2 linked regions of the Duganella dendranthematis genome follow. The protein of the gene in region 1 binds, or shares a complex with, the protein of each later gene. Links are inferred from orthologs where the notes say so. Each region holds a gene or a part of one and is shown in the gene's direction. Other genes may lie near its edges. The genes, in order: uvrA and mfd.

The links.
Region 2: the proteins of uvrA (region 1) and mfd are in contact, whole or in part, in a crystal structure (PDB 4DFC), measured with the Escherichia coli proteins. The link is inferred for Duganella dendranthematis from one-to-one orthologs.

Annotation. Positions count from the first base shown.
Region 1 is NZ_CP051684.1:2,179,084-2,188,860, forward strand. The notes cover bases 3,549-6,944. They hold uvrA (excinuclease ABC subunit UvrA), read left to right. Parts: upstream 3,549-3,897; coding sequence 3,898-6,744; downstream 6,745-6,944. Other genes in these bases: cobA (uroporphyrinogen-III C-methyltransferase), read left to right, coding at 3,549-3,771; HH213_RS10015 (AraC family transcriptional regulator), read left to right, coding at 6,746-6,944. Also shown: cobM (precorrin-4 C(11)-methyltransferase), read right to left, coding at 1-61; HH213_RS09985 (energy-coupling factor ABC transporter ATP-binding protein), read right to left, coding at 58-924; cobalt ECF transporter T component CbiQ, read right to left, coding at 921-1,655; HH213_RS09995 (energy-coupling factor ABC transporter substrate-binding protein), read right to left, coding at 1,645-1,983; more of cobA, read left to right, coding at 3,052-3,548; more of HH213_RS10015, read left to right, coding at 6,945-7,648; HH213_RS10020 (hypothetical protein), read left to right, coding at 7,645-8,544; HH213_RS10025 (DUF885 domain-containing protein), read right to left, coding at 8,510-9,777. UniProt on the Escherichia coli protein: The UvrABC repair system catalyzes the recognition and processing of DNA lesions. UvrA is an ATPase and a DNA-binding protein. A damage recognition complex composed of 2 UvrA and 2 UvrB subunits scans DNA for abnormalities.
Region 2 is NZ_CP051684.1:5,279,958-5,290,323, reverse strand. The notes cover bases 2,672-6,656. They hold mfd (transcription-repair coupling factor), read left to right. Parts: upstream 2,672-3,003; coding sequence 3,004-6,456; downstream 6,457-6,656. Other genes in these bases: serB (phosphoserine phosphatase SerB), read left to right, coding at 6,504-6,656; HH213_RS24305 (5'-nucleotidase), read left to right, coding at 2,672-2,885. Also shown: HH213_RS24315 (methyl-accepting chemotaxis protein), read right to left, coding at 1-569; HH213_RS24310 (GGDEF domain-containing protein), read right to left, coding at 690-1,823; more of HH213_RS24305, read left to right, coding at 1,959-2,671; more of serB, read left to right, coding at 6,657-7,346; HH213_RS24290 (sensor domain-containing diguanylate cyclase), read right to left, coding at 7,353-8,321; HH213_RS24285 (low molecular weight protein-tyrosine-phosphatase), read right to left, coding at 8,381-8,857; HH213_RS24280 (alpha/beta hydrolase family protein), read left to right, coding at 8,915-9,814; HH213_RS24275 (DUF4870 family protein), read left to right, coding at 9,850-10,212; HH213_RS24270 (UdgX family uracil-DNA binding protein), read right to left, coding at 10,184-10,366. UniProt on the Escherichia coli protein: Couples transcription and DNA repair by recognizing RNA polymerase (RNAP) stalled at DNA lesions. Mediates ATP-dependent release of RNAP and its truncated transcript from the DNA, and recruitment of nucleotide excision repair machinery to the damaged site.

The DNA of each region.
Region 1 (9,777 bases):
TGATGAGTTCCGGGTCGCCGGGACCGGCGCCGACGAACCAGATTTTTCCAAGGGTGGTCATGCAGTGATTACTCCTGATTGTTTGAGTGCGCGCAGCGTGCTTAAGGTATCGAGCAGGGCGTCGACGCTGCGGGGCGCCGGGCCTGGCGGCAGCACGCCGAGGGCCACCAGTTCCGCGTGCAGCGCCAGTGCGGCCGGTGGACGCTGGCCGGCCGCTTGCAGCACGTCGGTCTGCGCGGCTAGTTGCTGCGCGGGGCCGGAGGCGATGCAGCGGCCGGCCGCCATCACGTGGATGTCGTCGGCCCAGCGCAGCGCGAAGTCGATGTCGTGGGTGGACAGCAGGATGGTGACGCCGCGTGCGGCCAGACGGTCCAGCAGTGCTGTCAATTCGGTTTGCATGGGGGCGTCGAGGCCTGCCATCGGCTCGTCCAGCAGCAGCACGTCGGGTTCCATCGCCAGCACGCCGGCGATGCAGACGCGTTTTTTCTGGCCGAAACTCAGTTGGTGGACGGCGCGGCGCGCGTGGCTGCGCAGGCCTACCGCATCCAGTGCGGTGGCGACGCGGTGGCGCACTTCGTACTCGTGGAGGCCAAGATTGAGCGGGCCAAAAGAGACGTCTTCTTCCACCAGCGCGGAGAACAGCTGGCGGTCCGGGTTCTGGAACACCAGGCCGACGCGGGTGCGCAGCGCGGTCAGGCCTTTGCGGCTGTAGTCGAACGGTTGGCCTCTCTGGCGCAGCGTGCCAGCGGTGGGACGCAGCAGGCCGTTCAGATGTTGCAGCACGGTGGTCTTGCCGGCGCCATTGGTGCCCAGCAGGGCGTAGCGGCGGCCTCGGTGCAGCGTCAGCGTGCAGTCGTCCAGGCCCGCGCTGCCGTCGGGGTAAACGTGGCTGACGGCTCGCAGTTCCAGCAGCGGCGCGCTCACAGGCGGTCTCCCAAGGCGATGGCCAGCATCAGCGCGCCAGCCAACACGGAAAAGGTAATTTGGCGGCCAGCTTGCGGATAGGCAGCGGGCAGGAAGCGCAACGTGCCTTGGTAGACGCGGGCATCCGCGGCAGTTTGCAGGGCGGCGGCGCGTTGCCATACCTGAATCGCCATCTGGCCGGCCAGCAGCCCGGTGGAGCGCCAGGCCTGGCGCCAGTTGCGATAGCCGAGACGCGCGGTTTGCGCGGTGATGCTTTCGTCCCACGCCTGGCGCATGACGAACAGCATGCGGTAGCACAGGACCATCAGATCGAGCAGCAGTTCCGGTGTGCGCAGCTTGCGCAGCAGCGCGAGCAGGTCAGGCAATGGAGTGGTCAGCACGAGGCCGAGCATGGCGGCCAGCATGGCGAACGAGCGCAGCGCCAAATGCTCGATGGTCGGCAGCATGGTGGTCGTGAGGTTCCAATGGCCGTTAGCGTCCGGGCCAAACAGCATTGTCAGGCAGGACAGCAGCAGGAAGCCGAGCGGCGGCAGCGCGACCGCGATGTAGCTGCGCAGCTGCACGCGCGCGCCGAGCAGCGCGGCCAGCACCAGCATGGCCGTCAGCACGGCGAATGCGACCGGACTGCGCGCCAGCCACGCCGCGACAAAGCCCGCCAGCGCAAACAGCGCCTTGGCCGCAGGCGCCACATCGCGCCAGCGGCTGGCGTAAGCCGACGATTCAATCAGCACGTTGATCCTGCGCCGATGCGGCCTTCGAAACGCGTTCGCGGGCGACGGAGAGGCCGAGCCAGAAGCCGATCACGCCCGCGCCGATGGCAGCTTGCAGCGCGAACAGCAGCGACGCGATTTCATCACTGGCCGGTTCGAATACCGGCGCAAACCACGGCTTGTAGCCCGGTGCGATATCGCCGATGGCGCGCTGCGCGCGGTCGTCCGCACCGGCAAACAGCGCCGGCGCTTCCCCGCCCGGATTGGCCGGCGGCGCGCTTACCAGCCACAAAGGCAGCACCGTTAGCGCCACGATGGCCAGCCATACCAGCACCGTACGGGCCTTCATGCGCCCCCTTCCGGGCGCCCAGCATCATCACCGGCAGCGAACGCAGTTCGTGCGCGTTGAAACGCACCATGGCGTTCACCACCAGCACCGTCAGCAAACCTTCGCTGATGGCGATCGGCACCTGCGTCAACGCAAAGATGCCGGCAAATTTGAAGAACGACACGCTAAACCCGCCCACCGCCGCCGGAAACGCCAGCGCCAGTTGTACCGACGTGGTCACATACGTCGCCAGATCGCCCAGGCTGGCCGCCATGAACACCGCCACCGAGCGTGAAAAGCCCATCGCCGCCACCGCGCGCAGCACGCCGTACGACACGAACGGCCCCACAATCGCCATCGAAAACACATTGGCGCCGAGTGTGGTCAGGCCGCCGTGCGCCATCAACAGCGCCTGGAACAACAGCACCACAAAGCCTACCGGCACCATCGCCACCGGGCCAAACAGCGCCGCGCCGAGGCCCACCCCGGTCGGATGCGAACAGCTGCCCGTCACCGACGGCAGCTTGAGCGCGGACAGCAGAAACGCGAACGCCGCCGCCACGCCAAGCAGCATGCGGCGTTCGGGATGCGCCTGCAGGTCGCGGCCGATGGCGCGCAGGCCCCAGGCCAGAAAAGGTAAGGAAACGGCTGCCCAGCCGAGCGCGTGCGCTGGCGGCAAAAAGCCTTCCATGATGTGCATTCGAAACCTCCCGTCGAATGGGCTGGATGGACACCAAGGCGGGAGCAGAGAGGACGGTCGACGAGGGGCGTGGGACAGGCGGCCGGGGTCGACAGCGGCTTCCCGTGACCCCGGGGAATGGTGCTGGACTTTTTGGGCCGGTATTCTGGCTCGCCTTCATCCTTCTCCGTGTCTTCCCGCGTGTGACGGCAGTGACGTGTAGACGGAGTCGTCTGGCTTACAGCAGCGGGGGCTGCACCGGATTTACACCGGTTTCCCGTTTAACGCCTTTACAACAAATGGCGCACCCAAGGGTCGCATCTTACACTAGCCGCCGGACGCGTGCCAAGCTAAACCCAAACCGCCCCGCAGCCGGTATCATTCATCCTGAATCGTCAAAAAGGGAATGTATGGCAGCGCTGGGGAAAGTCTATTTGATCGGAGCAGGGCCGGGAGCGGATGACCTGATCACCGTGCGCGGTGCGCGTCTGCTGGCGCAGGCCGACGTGGTGCTGTACGACGCACTGGTCACGCCTGAAATGCTGGCCCTGTGTGCGCAGGCCACGCTGATTTCGGTCGGCAAGCGCTCCGGCCAGCGCTCGACCGCGCAAACGCTGATCAACCAGCAACTGGTGGAATGCGCGCGGCAATATCAACTGGTGGTGCGTCTCAAGGGCGGTGACCCGATGCTGTTCGGGCGCGCCGACGAAGAGTTGCGCGCGCTGGAAGCGGAAGGCATCGAAGTCGAAATCGTGCCCGGCATCACCACCGCGCTGGCCGCCGCCGCCGTCACCAAACAGCCGCTGACCCGCCGCGGCGTGGCCCGCAGCGTCGCCTTCTTCACCTCCAGCACCGCACCGGACGAGCCGGACCATCCCGCGCTGCCGGAAACCGATACTCTGGTGCAATACATGGGTGGCCGGGAAGCAGCCGCGACCGCCGCGCGTCTGCTGGCCGAGGGCCGCCGGCCCGATCTACCGGTGGTGGTGGTGGAAAATTGCAGCCGCGCTGACCAGCGCATCCTGCGCCTGACGCTGGACGGTCTGGCCAACGGGCTGGATGCCGCGCAGGGTCCGGTGCTGGTGATGATCGGCGAAGCGCTGCAGCAACGTTCGCATCAGGCAAGTTGAAACGGCGCAAGAGAATACTGGTATTATGTACAGTGTTAGCCTGCGCACGCACGAACCAGCGCGCGCCCGGCGCAAGTAATCAAACCCGGCTATAGTGACGGGTTGACTCTAAAGGCCAAAAATCCCATGGAACAGATCCGCATCCGCGGCGCACGCACGCACAACCTGAAAAACATCAATCTTGACCTGCCTCGCAACAAGCTGATTGTGATTACCGGCTTGTCCGGTTCCGGCAAATCCTCGCTGGCGTTCGACACGCTGTACGCCGAGGGCCAGCGCCGCTATGTGGAATCGCTGTCGGCCTACGCCCGCCAGTTCCTGCAACTGATGGAAAAGCCGGATGTGGACCTGATCGAGGGCCTGTCGCCGGCGATCTCGATCGAGCAGAAGGCCACCTCGCATAACCCGCGTTCGACGGTCGGCACCGTGACCGAGATCCACGATTATCTGCGTCTGCTGTACGCGCGCGTCGGCACGCCTTATTGCATCAACCACCCGGACCAGGCGCTGGCCGCGCAAACCGTGTCGCAGATGGTCGACGCGGTGCTGGCCCTGCCGGCCGACACCAAGTTGATGATCCTGGCGCCGGTGGTGGCCAACCGCAAGGGCGAGCACTCCGACCTGTTTGAAGCGATGCAGGCGCAGGGCTTCGTGCGCTTCCGCGTGCAGAGCGGCACCCACGACGCCAAGATCTACGAAGTGGACGACCTGCCGAAGCTGAAGAAAACCGAAAAGCACACCATCGACGTGGTGATCGACCGCGTCAAGGTCAGCCCGGACATCAAGCAGCGCCTGGCCGAGAGCTTCGAGACCGCGCTGCGCCTGGCCGACGGCCGCGCCGTGGCCTTCGAAATGGACAGCGGCGCCACCCACGTCTACTCCAACAAGTTCGCCTGCAATATCTGCGGCTACTCGCTGCAGGAGCTGGAGCCGCGCCTGTTCTCGTTCAATAACCCGATGGGCGCCTGCCCGGAGTGCGACGGCCTCGGTCACATCGAGTTCTTCGATCCGAAGCGCATCGTCGCCTTCCCTAACCTGTCGCTGGCTTCCGGCGCCGTCAAAGGGTGGGACCGCCGCAACCAGTTCTACTTCGCGATGCTGTCCAATCTGGCGGCGTTCTACGACTTCGACCTGGATGTGCCGTTTGAAAAACTGCCGAAAGCGGCGCAGGAAGCAGTGCTGAACGGCTCCGGCAAAACCTCGATCCCGTTCACCTACATCAATGAGCGTGGCCGCACCGTGGTCAAGGAACATACCTTTGAAGGTGTGGTCAACAACCTGGCGCGCCGCTACCGCGAAACCGATTCGATGGCGGTGAAAGAGGAACTGTCAAAGTTCATCAACGAGAAAAAATGCCCATCGTGCGAAGGCGCGCGCCTGCGCATTGAAGCGCGCTTCGTCAAGGTCGGCACCGGCAAGCAGGAAAAGGCCATCTACGAGATCGCCGAGAAGCCGCTGCGCGAAACGCTGTCGTTCTTCGAGCAGCTGAAACTGAAAGGCGCCAAGAAGGACATCGCCGACCGCGTGGTGAAAGAGATCATCTCGCGCCTGCAGTTCCTCAACAACGTCGGCCTCGATTACCTGTCGCTGGACCGCAGCGCCGACACCCTGTCGGGCGGCGAAGCGCAGCGTATCCGCCTGGCGTCGCAGATCGGCTCCGGCCTGACCGGCGTGATGTACGTGCTGGATGAACCGTCGATCGGCCTGCACCAGCGCGACAATGACCGCCTGATCGACACCTTGCGCCACCTGCGCGACATCGGCAACAGCGTGCTGGTGGTGGAGCACGACGAAGATGCGATCCGCACCGCCGACTACATCGTCGACATGGGTCCCGGCGCCGGCGTGCACGGTGGCGAAGTGATCGCCGCCGGTTCGCTCAAAGACATCATGAAGAACAAGAAGTCGCTGACCGCCCAGTACCTGAGCGGCACGCGCAAGATCGAAGTGCCGTCCAAGCGCCACGTGGCCGATCCGGACAAGCAGCTGGTGATCACCGGCGCCACCGGCAATAACCTGAAGAAGGTCAACCTCAAACTGCCGGTCGGCCTGATGACCTGCGTGACCGGCGTCTCCGGCTCCGGCAAATCGACGCTGATCAACGACACGCTGTTCCCGGCGCTGTCGCGCCACCTGTACGGCTCACAGACCGAACCGGCGCCGCACGACACCATCAGCGGCCTGGAACACTTCGACAAGGTGATCTCGGTCGACCAGGCGCCGATCGGCCGCACGCCGCGCTCGAACCCTGCGACCTATACCGGTTTGTTCACGCCGATCCGCGACCTGTTCGCCACCGTGCCGACCGCAAAAGAGCGCGGCTACAGCGCCGGCCGATTCTCGTTCAACGTCAAGGGCGGCCGCTGCGAAGCGTGCCAGGGCGATGGCGTGATCAAGGTCGAGATGCACTTCCTGCCGGACGTCTACGTGCCATGCGACGTTTGCCACGGCAAGCGCTATAACCGCGAAACGCTGGAAGTCCACTACAAGGGCAAGAACATCACCGAGATCCTCGACATGACGGTCGAAGACGCGCACGAGTTCTTCAAGCCGGTGCCGGTCATCGCCCGCAAGCTGCATACGCTGCTGGACGTGGGCCTGGGCTACATCAAGCTGGGTCAGAGCGCGACCACGCTGTCGGGCGGCGAGGCGCAGCGCGTCAAGCTGTCGCTGGAACTGTCCAAGCGCGATACCGGCCGCACGCTGTACATCCTGGACGAACCGACCACCGGCCTGCACTTCCACGATATCGACCTGCTGCTGAAAGTGATCCACCGCCTGCGCGACCAGGGCAACACGCTGGTCATCATCGAGCACAATCTCGATGTGATCAAGACCGCCGACTGGATCGTCGATCTGGGACCGGAAGGCGGCGCCGGCGGCGGCAAGATCATCGCCAGCGGCACGCCGGAAGAAGTGGCGGCCAATCCTGCCAGCGTCACCGGCAAATACCTGGTACCGCTGCTGAAATAAAATGAAACGGGATCTCGCCCCCACCCGCCTCGATCACATGATCGACATCGTCCACTTGCATACGCTGGACGAGCAGCGGGTGGCGACGGCGATCCCGTTTTTGTCGCTGCTGCGCTCTTCCCATCCCACGCCCGTTAGCAAGGGCGTGCTCAAACCATCGTGCTGCGTGATCCTGCAAGGACACAAGCGCGTGCACCTGTCCGACGAAGTGCTGAACTACGGCCCCGGCGAATATCTGGTGGTGTCGGTCGACATGCCGGCTTCGGGCCACATCATCAGCGCCACGGCCGACAAGCCCTACCTGCTGCTCAACATCGAGCTCGATCCGCAAGAGATTGCGGCCATTGTGCTGGAAGCGAAAATCACCATCGATTCCGAACAGCCGGAGCGCGGGGCATTTATCGGCCAGACCGATGACGCCTTGCAGGAATCCTTATACCAGCTGGTGCGCTTGCTGCAAGCGCCGCCAGCGGAAGCGGCCTTTCTGGCCGTGGGTCTGAAGCGCGAAATCATCTACCGCATGCTGAACGGCCCTTACGGCCGCCAGTTGTATCAGAACGTGGTGCTGGACCAGCAGGACCGCGGCATCAGCAAAGCCATCGCCTGGCTCAAGGACCACTACGACCAGCCGATCAAGGTGGAAGAGCTGGCGCAGGCCACCAATATGAGCGTCTCCAGCCTGCACCACCGCTTCAAGGCGGTGACCAATATCGGGCCCATGCAATACCAGAAGCAGCTACGCCTGCAACGGGCGCGCAGCCTGCTGCTGAACGGCGAAGTTGACGCCACCACCGCCGCCTACAAGGTCGGCTACGAAAGCGCCTCGCAGTTCAGCCGCGAATACCGCCGCCTGTTCGGCGCACCGCCTATGCAGGACATCAAGAAACTACGGACCGCACCATGAAGATCAATAAGAAGCGCCTGCTGCCACTGGGCATAGGCTTGTTCGTGTTTGCCATGGTGGGACTGCTGGCCGACAAGGCATGGTCTGAGAAGCAGCAGCAGCTGGACCTGATCACCGATTTCTATCGCGACCATCTGGCGCGGCCGGACAAGCGCCAACCGAGCCAAGTGCCGCCTGGCTTCTTCACGCCGGAATTGGAAGCGCTGATCGACGCCAACAATCAGCTTTGCTACAGCCTGTCGCGCAGCGACGATATCTGCGGCTATGGCGCCGACAGCGATGTCTTCCTCGATGCGCAGGAAGCCTCGCCCAGCCTGGACTTCGAGCGCTCCAGCTTCCGTATCAGCCGCGTCGGCGACAACGTGGTGGAAGCTACCTTCAATGTCTATCCCGACATGGGCACCGCTTACGACCGCCAGATCCGCTATGTGCTGGTGCAGGGAGACGAGGGCTGGCGCGTGGACGACATGCTGTTCGCGCAAAACCGCTCGATGCGGGTTGAGCTCCTGCAGGAGAACGACGCCATCCTGGCCCGCGCGCGCGATCTTGGCGACACCGCCGGCTGGGTGTTCAACTATCTGCGCAACGGCGATATGCTGGACCGTGCGGTGCGCTTCATCGCTTTCCCGGTGCAGGTCTGCGACCAATACGGCGTCTGCGCAGCCATGAAGCGCGACGACCCGCGCCTGATGCAGGCACTGGACTACCTATCCGACAACAAAGGCGACAGCGACGTGCTGCCGCCGCCTGCTGAAGCGCAAGCCGCCGATGGTAAGGTCATCGCCATCGGCGCTCTGGACTTCACCTTCCAGAACCGCGCCTGGTGGGTGACCAGGATCGACCTGCGCCGGCTTCAGGGCATCAAGCCTGCTTCTGGCTTGCCACCCACTGTTTGATGTGCGCTTCCAGCACATCCATCGGCAGCGCGCCGGCGCCCAGCACTTGGTCGTGGAAGGCACGGATGTCGAAGCGGTCGCCCAGTTCCTTGCGGGCGTAGTCGCGCAGTTCAAGAATCTTTAGCTGGCCGATCTTGTAGCCCAGCGCCTGGCCCGGCCAGACGATGTAGCGATCAGTCTCGCTCTGCACTTCCACTTCCTCGATGCCGGAATGGGCGTGGAAGAAGTCCACCACCTGCTGGCGGGTCCACTGCTTCGAGTGCAGGCCGGTATCCACCACCAGGCGGATCGCGCGCAGCATCTCATCCTGCAAATGGCCGTAATAGCTGTATGGGTCCTTGTAGAATCCCAGTTCCTCGCCCAGGCGTTCCGAGTACAGCGCCCAGCCTTCCGCGTAGGCGGTGTAGTTGCCTTGCTGGCGGAAGTCCGGCAGACCCTGGATTTCCTGCGCCACGGTCAGCTGCATGTGGTGACCGGGTACGCCTTCATGCAGCGCGGTGGTTTCGATGTCGATGGTGGAGCGGTGCGCGAAGTCGCCGGTGTTGACCATCACGCGGCCGGGACGCTTGCCGTCCGGAGAACCGGGCATATAAGCCGCAGCAGAAGCGCCCTTCTCACGGAACTCTTCCACCGGCTTGATTTCGACTTTCCCCTTCGGCAGCACACCGAACAGGTTGGGCAGCTGCAGATACATCTGGTCCGTATATTTCTGATACAGGTCGATGATCTCCTGGCGCGATTTCGGATGCAGCGCCGGGTTGGCGGCAACCGCCTTATTGAAGGTTTTCAGATCCTTGTAGCCCAGCTTTTGCGCAGTCGCCAGCATCTGACCTTCGATGCGCGCCACTTCCGACAGGCCCAGTTGGTGAATCTGCTCCGGCGTCATCTCGGTGGTGGTGGAGGATTGCGCCTTGAAGGCGTAACGCGCCGCACCGTCCGGCAGCGACCACATGCCGACGTCCTTGCGGCCATATGGCAGGTATTTGGTTTTGGTGTAGATCGCCAGTTTTTTATACGCCGGCGCCACATCGTTCTTCACCGCCGCTAGCACTTCCTTGCTCAGGCGCGCCTTGTCGGCGGCCGAAAAATCTTTCGGGAATTTCTTCAGCGGTTCCGCGTAGGGCGAGTCGGCCGGCTTCATGGCCGCCACGTCCTCGCACTGCTTGACGATTTTCGGGATCAGGAACTGCGGCGGCATCAGGTGATCACGTACACCGTTCTCCATCTGCGCGC
Region 2 (10,366 bases), 3.1 Mb from region 1 along the record:
CTGGCATCGGAAATGCCTTCGTTGAGGCGTTCGATTTTCATCAGCGTGGACTCGGCCTTCTGGAACAACGGGCGCGACGGATTGAAGATCTGATAAAACTCGCCGAACAAGGCGTTCTGCGTCTGCTCGTCCTTGTTGACCGCCAGCTTGGCGATGATGGCGCCGAGCTTATCGTCGGCCGCCTTCCATGCCGCCCACTCGCCGGTGAACTGCTTCCACAACACCGCTTCCTCGTTCGTCTGCGGCAATGGCTCGTAGCGCTTCCAGCCGCGGTCGATATTGGCCCAGGCCTTCTTGCGCATCTCGATCGCCTCGGCGAACTTGTCCTGCGACTGGTACTCATGCGACCAGGTGCCCACATACAGCGTGGCCGCCGACACCGCCGTCTGTCCCTCGCTCATCACCAGCAACCCCTGGATCGAAGGCAGACGCACCACGCCGATCTCATTCACCGCGCCGCCCACCTTGGCAATCCCTCGATAGCCCGCCGCGCCCACCACCAGCAGCGCCACCATCATAATGGCGACCAAGGTCGCCAGCTTCCACTTGATGAGCAGATTTTTGAACATCCGGCCTCCGGCACATTGGTTAGATTTGGTGAATATTGTTCCTACCCAACTAATATGCGACCCCGACAACGTAACCGTCAATCACATTCGTGCCCAGTGTGGCGTGGCGCGCACAATCTCTCAGCCGGCGGCCACGCGGTTGCGGCCGGCCCGCTTGGCCTGGTACATGGCGGCGTCGCCGGCCGCAATCAGGCGGAACAGATCGTAGCTGTGCTGATCCGAGCAGACCACGCCCAGGCTGGCCGTGTAGCGTACCGACATGCCGTCCCACTCGACCACCTCGTGCTCGATGCGTGCGCGCACGCGCTCGGCGATATTCAGCGCCGCCGCGTGGTCGACGCCATCCAGCACCAGCACAAATTCCTCGCCGCCGAAGCGCGCCATCAAATCGTGCGGCCGCAGTTCCACCTTGAGCAGGCGGGCCAGATGGCGCAGCACCTCGTCGCCCACCGGATGGCCGTGGTTATCGTTAATCTGCTTGAAGTAATCGACGTCGATCATGATCACCGCCAGGCTGCGGCCGGCGCGCAAGGCACGCAGACCGACCCGCTTGCCCTGGGTTTCCAGGCCGGCGCGGTTCAGGGCGCCGGTCAGTGCGTCCAGCGCCGACAGCCGGCGCAGGCGCTCGGCATAGCGCCACATCACCATCTGGATCAGGCCGAAGGCGATGCAGATCTGCGCCAACGGAATTGCCAGCGTGCTCAAGCCCATCACCAGCGAACTGGTGTGGTCCATCGGATCGACGTGCAGCAGCATGTGCACGCCACGCAGGAACAGCGCCAGCCCCAGCAGGATAAATCCGGTCAGGCTGACGATGCTGACGCGCCACACGCCATGCCGCGCCACCACCACCGCGCACAGCCAGTTGAGCAGCGCGAAATAAAACCCGCTGAAACACAGGCGCGCGCGCAAGCTCGGCGCCACCAGCGTGAACCAGCCCGGAATCAGCAAGGCAAGCACGGTAATCACCGCGATGGCTTGCCACGACAAAGTGGAGGAACAATGCACGCGCAAGCCGCGCAAGGCCAGCGCCAGGCCGAAAGCGATCACGCCATAGCCGATCACGCCATGCAGCAGTACCGGCAGCGACTCGATGCCGGTCAGCGCCAGGCCGACGCACACCAGCACATTGCCGCCGGCCCACCAGCGCTGTTCCGGCGGACTTTCGGTGTAACACGCCGAGGCCACCAGCAACGCCGTGGTCAGCAGCGTCACGCAAACTTGCACCAGTAGAAGAGTATCGAGATTCAGCACACCAGCATCCATGTAATGAACTGTCAATGTAGCGCAGTGACTGCTTGGAGGCAATAATTAAATTGCAGAAAAGAAAGCCAACCGTCCGCCCCGAATCGGGTACAGTAACGCACATCATCCATTCCCTGTCGTTCCATGCCCTATCCTATCGAGCACAAGCTGGTGATCGGCATCGCCTCCAGCGCCCTGTTTGACCTGACTGCCTCGCACCAGGTGTATCTGGAACACGGCGCCGAAGCCTACCGCAAGTACCAGGAAGCCCAACTGTCCACCGTGCTGGACAAGGGCGTTGCCTTCCCCTTCATCCGCCGCTTCCTCAATATCAACAAATTCCACCCGCAGAGTGCGCCGGTGGAAGTGGTGCTGTTCTCGCGCAATTCACCGGAGACCGGGCTGCGGGTGATGAACTCGATCGCCCACTACGGCCTGGACATCTCGCGCGCCTGCTTCCTGACCGGCGAATCGCCGTACCGCTACCTGCCAGCGTTCAACACCTCGCTATTCCTGTCGGCCAACGAGGAAGACGTCAAGCGCGCGCTGGCGGCCAACTATCCGGCCGGGCTGGTGCTGCCGTCGCGCACCGAGGACGACGAGGCCGACGGCGAACTGCGCATCGCCTTCGACTTTGACGGCGTGATCGCCGACGACGAATCTGAAACTATCTTCAAGCGCAATAACGACGTCAGCGAATTCCACGCCCACGAGACCGAGCGGGTCGCCATCCCGCACCAGCCCGGACCGCTGGCCGATCTGTTCCGCAAGCTGTCGCTGATGCAGCAACTGGAGGAAGACGCCCAGCGCGCCGATCCGGCCTACAAAAAAATCCTGCGCATCGCCATTATCACGGCGCGCAGCGCGCCGTCGCACGAGCGGGTGGTGACCACGCTGAAAAGCTGGGGCGTGTCGGCCAACGAAACTTTCTTCCTGGGCGGCATGGAAAAAGCGCGGGTGCTGGGCATCTTCAAACCGCATATGTTCTTCGATGACCAGCTCAGCCACCTGCAATCGCCGGCAGGCAACATTCCGATGGTGCACATCCCGTTCGGCATCGCCAACCGCTAACCCGCACGGCGTTGCGCCGGGGTCTGACCCCGCACGGGGTCAGACCCCTTCTGCTGGGGGTTCGTCTATAATGTCGTGAGCGGCATGGCCACCCGGGCGATGCCTGGATAACCGTTGAATGTGTGTTGTGTCGTCAGCCTTAACTAAATCCATCCCAAAACCCGGCAACCGCTTTGCCCTGCCCGCGCTGCATGGCTCGGCGGACGCGTACGCCCTGGCGCAAATCGCGCTCGAACTCAAATCCCGCGGCCAGATGCTGGCCATCGTGGTGGCCAACGCCAGCGATGCCCAGCGCCTGCTGGACGAAATCCCCTGGTTCGGCGGCGCGCAGCTGCGCTGCCACCTGCTGCCGGACTGGGAAACGCTGCCCTACGATGCCTTCTCGCCGCACCAGGACCTGGTGTCCGAGCGCCTGGCCACGCTGCACGAAATCTCCAGCGGCCAGTGCGACGTCATGCTGGTGCCGGCCACCACTGCGCTGGTACGCATGGCGCCGCCGTCCTTCCTGGCCGCCTACACCTTCTTCTTCCAGCAAGGCGAATCGCTGGACGAAGCGCGCCTGAAAGCCCAACTGACACTGGCCGGCTACACTAATGTCACGCAGGTGATGTCGCCCGGCGAATACTCGGTGCGCGGCGGCCTGATCGACCTGTTCCCGATGGGCTCCGCGCTGCCGTACCGGCTCGACCTGTTCGGCGACACCATCGAAACCATCCGCACCTTCGACGCCGACACCCAGCGTTCGCTGTACCCGGTCAAGCAGGTGCGCCTGCTGCCGGGCCGCGAATTCCCGATGGACGAAGCGTCGCGCACCGCCTTCCGCAGCCGCTGGCGCGAGCACTTCGAAGGCGATCCGTCGCGCTCCGTGGTGTACAAGGACATCAGCGCCGGCATCGCCTCGGCCGGCATCGAATACTATCTACCGCTGTTCTTCGACGACACCGCCACGCTATTCGACTACCTGCCGCAAGGCGCGGTGGTGGCCACCGTGGGCGACATCGAAGCGGCCATCAAGCGCTTCTGGACCGACACCGGCTCGCGCTACCGCTTCCTGCGCGCCGACCGCGAACGCCCGATCATGGCGCCGGAACAGCTGTTCCTGTCGGACGAACAGTTCTTCGTGCTGGCCAAGCCGTATCCGCAGATCGCCATCCGCCAGAACGCGGACGCCGGCGCTTCCGAGCTGTCGGCGCCGGTGCCCAACATCGCCGTCAACCGCCACCTGGATGACCCGCTGACCAATCTGCGCGCCTACCTGATGCAGTCCGGCGCGCGCGTGATGATCTGCGCCGAATCCAACGGCCGCCGCGAAACGCTGCAGCAGTACTTCACCGAATACGGTCTGGAACTGGCGCCGGTGGAAGGCTTCGACGGCTTTATCGCCTCGGACGCCAAACTAGCGCTGGGCGTGGCGCCGCTGCACGCCGGCTTCGAACTGTCGGTCGACGGCAAGCCGCTGATCTTCATCACCGAGACCGAGTTGTACGCCGGCTCCGGCCGCCGCGCCGGCAAGAAGAAGCAAGAAGCCGTCACCCAGGTCGAATCGATGGTGCGCGACCTGTCGGAACTGAAGATCGGCGATCCGGTGGTGCACATCAATCACGGCATCGGCCGCTACATGGGCCTGACCAGCATGGACCTGGGCGAAGGCGATGCCGAATTCCTGCACCTGGAATACGCCAAAGAGACCAAGCTGTATGTGCCGGTCTCGCAGCTACACGTCATTTCGCGCTACTCCGGCGCCTCGCCGGACGACGCGCCGCTGCACACGCTGGGCTCCGGCCAGTGGGAAAAAGCCAAGCGCCGCGCCGCCGAACAGGTGCGCGACACCGCCGCCGAACTGCTCAACCTCTACGCCCGCCGCGCGCTGCGCCAGGGCCATTCGTTCGAGTATTCAGCGCACGACTACGAGCGCTTCGCCGACAGCTTCGGTTTCGACGAAACACCGGACCAGCAGGAAGCCATCAACAACGTCATCAAGGATATGACCTCGGGCAAACCGATGGACCGGCTGGTGTGCGGCGACGTTGGCTTCGGCAAGACCGAGGTGGCGTTGCGCGCAGCGTTCATCGCCGTCATGGGCGGCAAGCAGGTCGCCATCCTGGCGCCGACCACGCTGCTGGCCGAACAGCATGCGCAAACCTTCGCCGACCGCTTCGCCGACTGGCCGGTGCGCATCGCCGAAATGTCGCGCTTCCGCACCGGCAAGGAGATCGCGCAGGCGATCAAGGGCATGGCCGACGGCACGCTGGACATCATCATCGGCACGCATAAACTGCTGTCGGACGACGTCAAGTTCACCCGCCTTGGCCTGGTGATCATCGACGAGGAGCACCGCTTCGGCGTGCGCCAGAAGGAAGCACTGAAATCGCTGCGCGCCGAAGTCGACGTGCTGACGCTGACCGCCACGCCGATCCCGCGCACGCTGGGCATGGCGCTGGAAGGCCTGCGCGACTTCTCGGTCATCGCTACCGCGCCGCAAAAGCGGCTGGCGATCAAGACCTTCGTGCGCAGCGAGGGCGAGTCGATTATCCGCGAGGCCTGCCTGCGTGAACTCAAGCGCGGCGGCCAGGTCTACTTCCTGCACAACGAGGTGGAGACCATCCAGAACCGCATGGCGATGCTGACCGAGCTGCTGCCGGAAGCGCGCATCGCCGTCGCCCACGGCCAGATGCACGAACGCGACCTGGAAAAAGTGATGCGCGATTTCGTCGCACAGCGCTACAACATCCTGCTGTGCACCACGATTATCGAAACCGGCATCGACGTGCCGACCGCGAACACCATCATCATGCACCGCGCCGACAAATTCGGGCTGGCGCAACTGCACCAGCTGCGCGGCCGCGTCGGCCGTTCGCACCACCAGGCCTATGCCTACCTGCTGGTGCACGACGTGCAGTCGCTGACCAAACAGGCGCAGCGCCGCCTTGACGCCATCCAGCAGATGGAAGAACTGGGCAGCGGCTTCTATCTGGCCATGCACGATCTGGAAATCCGCGGCGCCGGCGAAGTCCTCGGCGACAACCAGTCCGGCGAGATGACCGAGATCGGCTTCCAGCTGTACTCGGACATGCTGAACGAAGCGGTGCGTTCGCTCAAGGCCGGCAAGGAGCCGGACCTGGCGGCGCCGCTGTCAACCACTACCGAAATCAACCTGCACGTGCCGGCGTTGCTGCCGGCCGATTTCTGCGGCGATGTCCACGAACGGCTATCGATCTACAAGCGCATGGCCAATTGCGAAACGCAAGGCAAAATCGACGACATGCAGGAAGAGCTGATCGACCGTTTCGGCAAGCTGCCGGACCCGGTCAAGGCGCTGATCGAAACCCACCGCCTGCGCATCGCCGCCAAGACGGTGGGCATCATCAAGATCGACGCGCATACAGAAGCGGCCAGCCTGCAGTTTATGGCGAAGCCGCCCATCGACCCGATGCGCATCATTGAGCTGATCCAGAAAAATCGTCAGATCAAATTGAACGGACAGGATAAACTGAAGATTACCGCCGCCATGCCTGACCTGGCCGCGCGCGTCACACAGATCAAGGCCGCCATCAAGCAGCTCACCGCATAACCACTACTGACACCACATTTATGCCCACGACTATCGCAAAAACCGCCATGAACCTCGTCCTGCAAGGGGTTGGCGATTGCAAGGCGCGGCTGGAGCGCATCGGCGCCCTCACCGCGTCCGCCAACCTGACCTGGCTGGGCGAGCGCGCGCTGCGCTGCGAAGGCATTGCCTTTTCGCCGGCGCTGCGCCAGACCCTGGAAGTGGCGGCGCAAGCCGCGCAGCTGGACGCCACCTATTCGATCGGCTTGCACAAGATGAGCGACTACAAGCTGGTGGCGATGGACATGGATTCGACGCTGATCATCATCGAGTGCATCGACGAAATCGCCGACATGCAGGGTTTGAAGGCGCAAGTGTCGGAGATCACCGAAGCGGCCATGCGCGGCGAACTGGATTTCGCCGCAAGTCTGCAACGCCGCGTGGGGCTGCTGGAAGGCCTGGACGCCTCGGCGCTGGAGCGCGTGTACGACGAACGGCTGCAACTGTCGCCGGGCGCCGAGACCATGCTGAAGGCGGTGCAGGCGGCCGGCATGAAAACGCTGCTGGTGTCGGGCGGCTTTACCTTCTTCACCGAGCGGCTGAAAAAGCGGCTGGGCCTCGACTACACCCACGCCAACGAACTGGAAATCGTCGACGGCAAACTGACCGGCAAGGTAGTGGGCGGTATCGTCGACGCCGAAGAGAAAAAGCGCACGGTGGAACGCGTGTGCAAAGAGCTGGGCATCTCGCCGTCGCAAGCGATCGTGATGGGCGACGGCGCCAATGACCTGAAGATGATGAGCATTTCCGGCATGTCGGTGGCGTTCCGCGCCAAGCCGGTGGTGCGCGAACAGGCCAACGTCGCGCTCAACTTCGTCGGCCTCGATGGCATCCTGCCGCTGCTGACCTGATCCGATTTAATGCCGGCGTTTGCGCGCCGCCTTGACCGCGTACATTTGCGCGTCGCCGGCGGCCAGCAGCGCCTCCACTGACTGCGGCGCGGCCGGATTGAATTCCACTACGCCCGCCGAAAACTGCAAGTCGTAGCCACGCGCCGCCCTGGCGTTGTAATCGGCCAGCAGGCTGCCGAACTTGTGCAGCACCTGTTCCGCGTCGTTCTTCCCGGCGCCGGTCAGCAGCACGACGAATTCGTCACCGCCCAGCCGCGCGAACAAGTCCGTACTGCGGAAGCTGGCCTGCATCACCTCTGCGAACGCCGCCAGCGCAATGTCACCTTCCGCGTGCCCGAACTGATCGTTGATCGGCTTGAAGCGATCCAGGTCGATGAACGCCAGCGCAGCCGGCTGGCGATTGCGCACGCAGAAATTCAGGCCATATTCCGCCAGCTGCAAAAAGCCGCGCCGGTTGGAAATGCGCGTCAGATCATCGGTGGTGGAAGTCTGGAATGCGGTGAATTCGTCCTGTACCATCGACGCCAGGTCCAGCAGCGCCAGCGCGTCTTCCTCGTCAAATTCACGCGGCACCGTGTCGATGATGCACAGCGTGCCCACCTTGGCGCCATCCGGCGCCCGCAGCGGACAGCCGACATAAAACCGGATATGCGGCGCGCCTGCCACCAGCGGATTGTCGGCAAAGCGCCGGTCGGCCAGCGCGTCAGGAATGAGGAAGATGCCGTCGCCCAGGATGGCGTGGCCGCAGAAGGAGATATTGCGCGGCGTCTCGCAGGCGTCCAGTCCCTGGGAAGACTTGAACCACTGGCGGTTCTCATCGACCAAGCTGACCAGCGCAATCGGAACACGGAACATGCGCTTGGCCATGCGGGTAACGCGGTCGAAGCGCTCCTCGGCAGGCGTGTCGAGGACATTCAACGACTTGAGACTTGCAAGCCGGACGGCTTCATCGAAGGGCATACCTGGCTGTTCCAAAGGATCTCCTATGCTTGTAAGGGCGTAGTCAGGGTCATGATACCTCAAAGCGCTGCGAGCTACTGTTTCTTCAACTTGGCGAGCAGACCGTCGCTGGCGTCTTCCAGATAGTCCAGCACATCGTCGAAACCGCGGCCACCGCCATAGTAAGGATCGGGCACCGCATCCACACCGCTGTGGGTGGCGTGCGCCATCATCATGCCCAGCTTGTGCCGATGCTGCGGCGGACAGGCGGCCAGCAGCAGCTTGAGGTTATCGTGATCCATCGCCAGCACATGATCGAAGTCTTCGAAATCCTGCACCGTCACCTTGCGCGAACGCTGCGCCGACAGATCGTAGCCGCGACGCGACGCATACTCCATCGAACGCTCATCTGGCGGCGCGCCAATGTGGTAGCCATGCGTGCCGGCCGAGTCGATCACGAAGCGGTCGCTCAAGCCGGCCGCCTCCACGCGCTGGCGGAACACACCCTCCGCCGTCGGCGAGCGGCAGATATTCCCCATGCAGACAAACAGCACCGATACTGGTTTCGCCATCGTCGCCGCTCCTTATATAATCATCATCGTTGCATTCTATGCGAAAAAGGATCGAGCATGAATTTGAGTTGCGGCTGCCGCGTAAGCAAGGTGCATGATGCTGTACAGGGCGCGGATATCCCGCTGGCGGTGCTGTATCCGGCACTCGGCGAGGAACATACGGAACACTTTGGCCCTTACTCGCTGGACGTGGCCAGCAACGCAGCGCCGGCCGTTGGCACTTACCCGCTGGTGGTGATCTCGCACGGCCATTCCGGCACGCCATGGGCGTATCGCCAGCTGGCCAAGCATTTGGCGCTGTCGGGCTTCATCGTCGCCCTGCCCGCGCATACCGGCAACACCCGCACCGACAACTCGCTGGCCGGCACCGCCGCCAACCTGGCCAACCGGCCGCGCCACATCACGCTGACTATCGACGCCGTGCTGGCGGATGCCACGCTGGCGCCGCACGTCAGCCGCAACGGCGTGGCGGTCATCGGCCACTCGATCGGCGGCTACACCGCGCTGGCGGCTGCCGGCGGCCTGCCGTGGACCGGCCCATATGAACGCAAGAACTCCAACGCGCTGCCGGAACCGGTGCCGGTCACGCCGGATGCGCGCATCCGTTCCTTGGTGCTGCTCAATCCCGCCACGTTCTGGTTTATCGCCGGTTCGCTGCGGCCGGTGCAAGTGCCGATTCTGATCCGCACCGGCGAGAAGGATGACGTTACGCCAATCGAGCACGCCCACAAGATCATCGAAGGCGTGGCCGAGCCGTCGCTGGTCGAGCACAAGGATATTCCCGGCGGCGGCCACTTCGCGTTCATGAGCAAATTCCCGCCGGAGATGACCAGGCCGAACTTCAAGCCGTCGCAAGACCCGGAAGGCTTCGACCGCGAAAGCATCCAGCCCGCGCTCTTCGCCGACGTGACTGCCTTCCTGCGGCGGACACTGTGCGACACGCCGGCCGCCGGCTAGCTATACTCAAGCCATCAACAAGGAAAGGAGAGATCATGTCGCAAGAACTCGTATTGGAAGGCCGCCTGGAATCGGCCAAGACCACCGCATGGTGGCTGTATGTGATCCACGCCGTCAGCTTTGTATTTTCGCTCGGCGCGTTCTCCATCATCCCGCTGATCCTCAACTACCTGCAACGGCCCAGCACCGAGGGCAGTTTCGTTCATAGCCATCACACCTGGATGATCCGTTCGTTCTGGTGGTATGTGGTGTGGGTGGTCGTCGGCGCCGTGTTTTTCATGACCATCATCGGCATTCCGGTGGCATGGCTGATCTGGATCGGCGCCTGGCTGTGGAAGGCATATCGCCTGATCGTCGGCATCAGCCGCATCAATCGGAACGAACCGGCCCCAGTGTAAGTGCTTGCCGCAGGCCTGCGACAATCACGTCGTAAGCCTGACGGCGGCTTTCCTCATCCCGCGCGCGCAGCACAAAGGACGGGTGGTAGACCGCTACTACCCAGCGACCTTCATGCTGGAATGGCGCATCGATCACGGCGCTCATCGTCGCGCT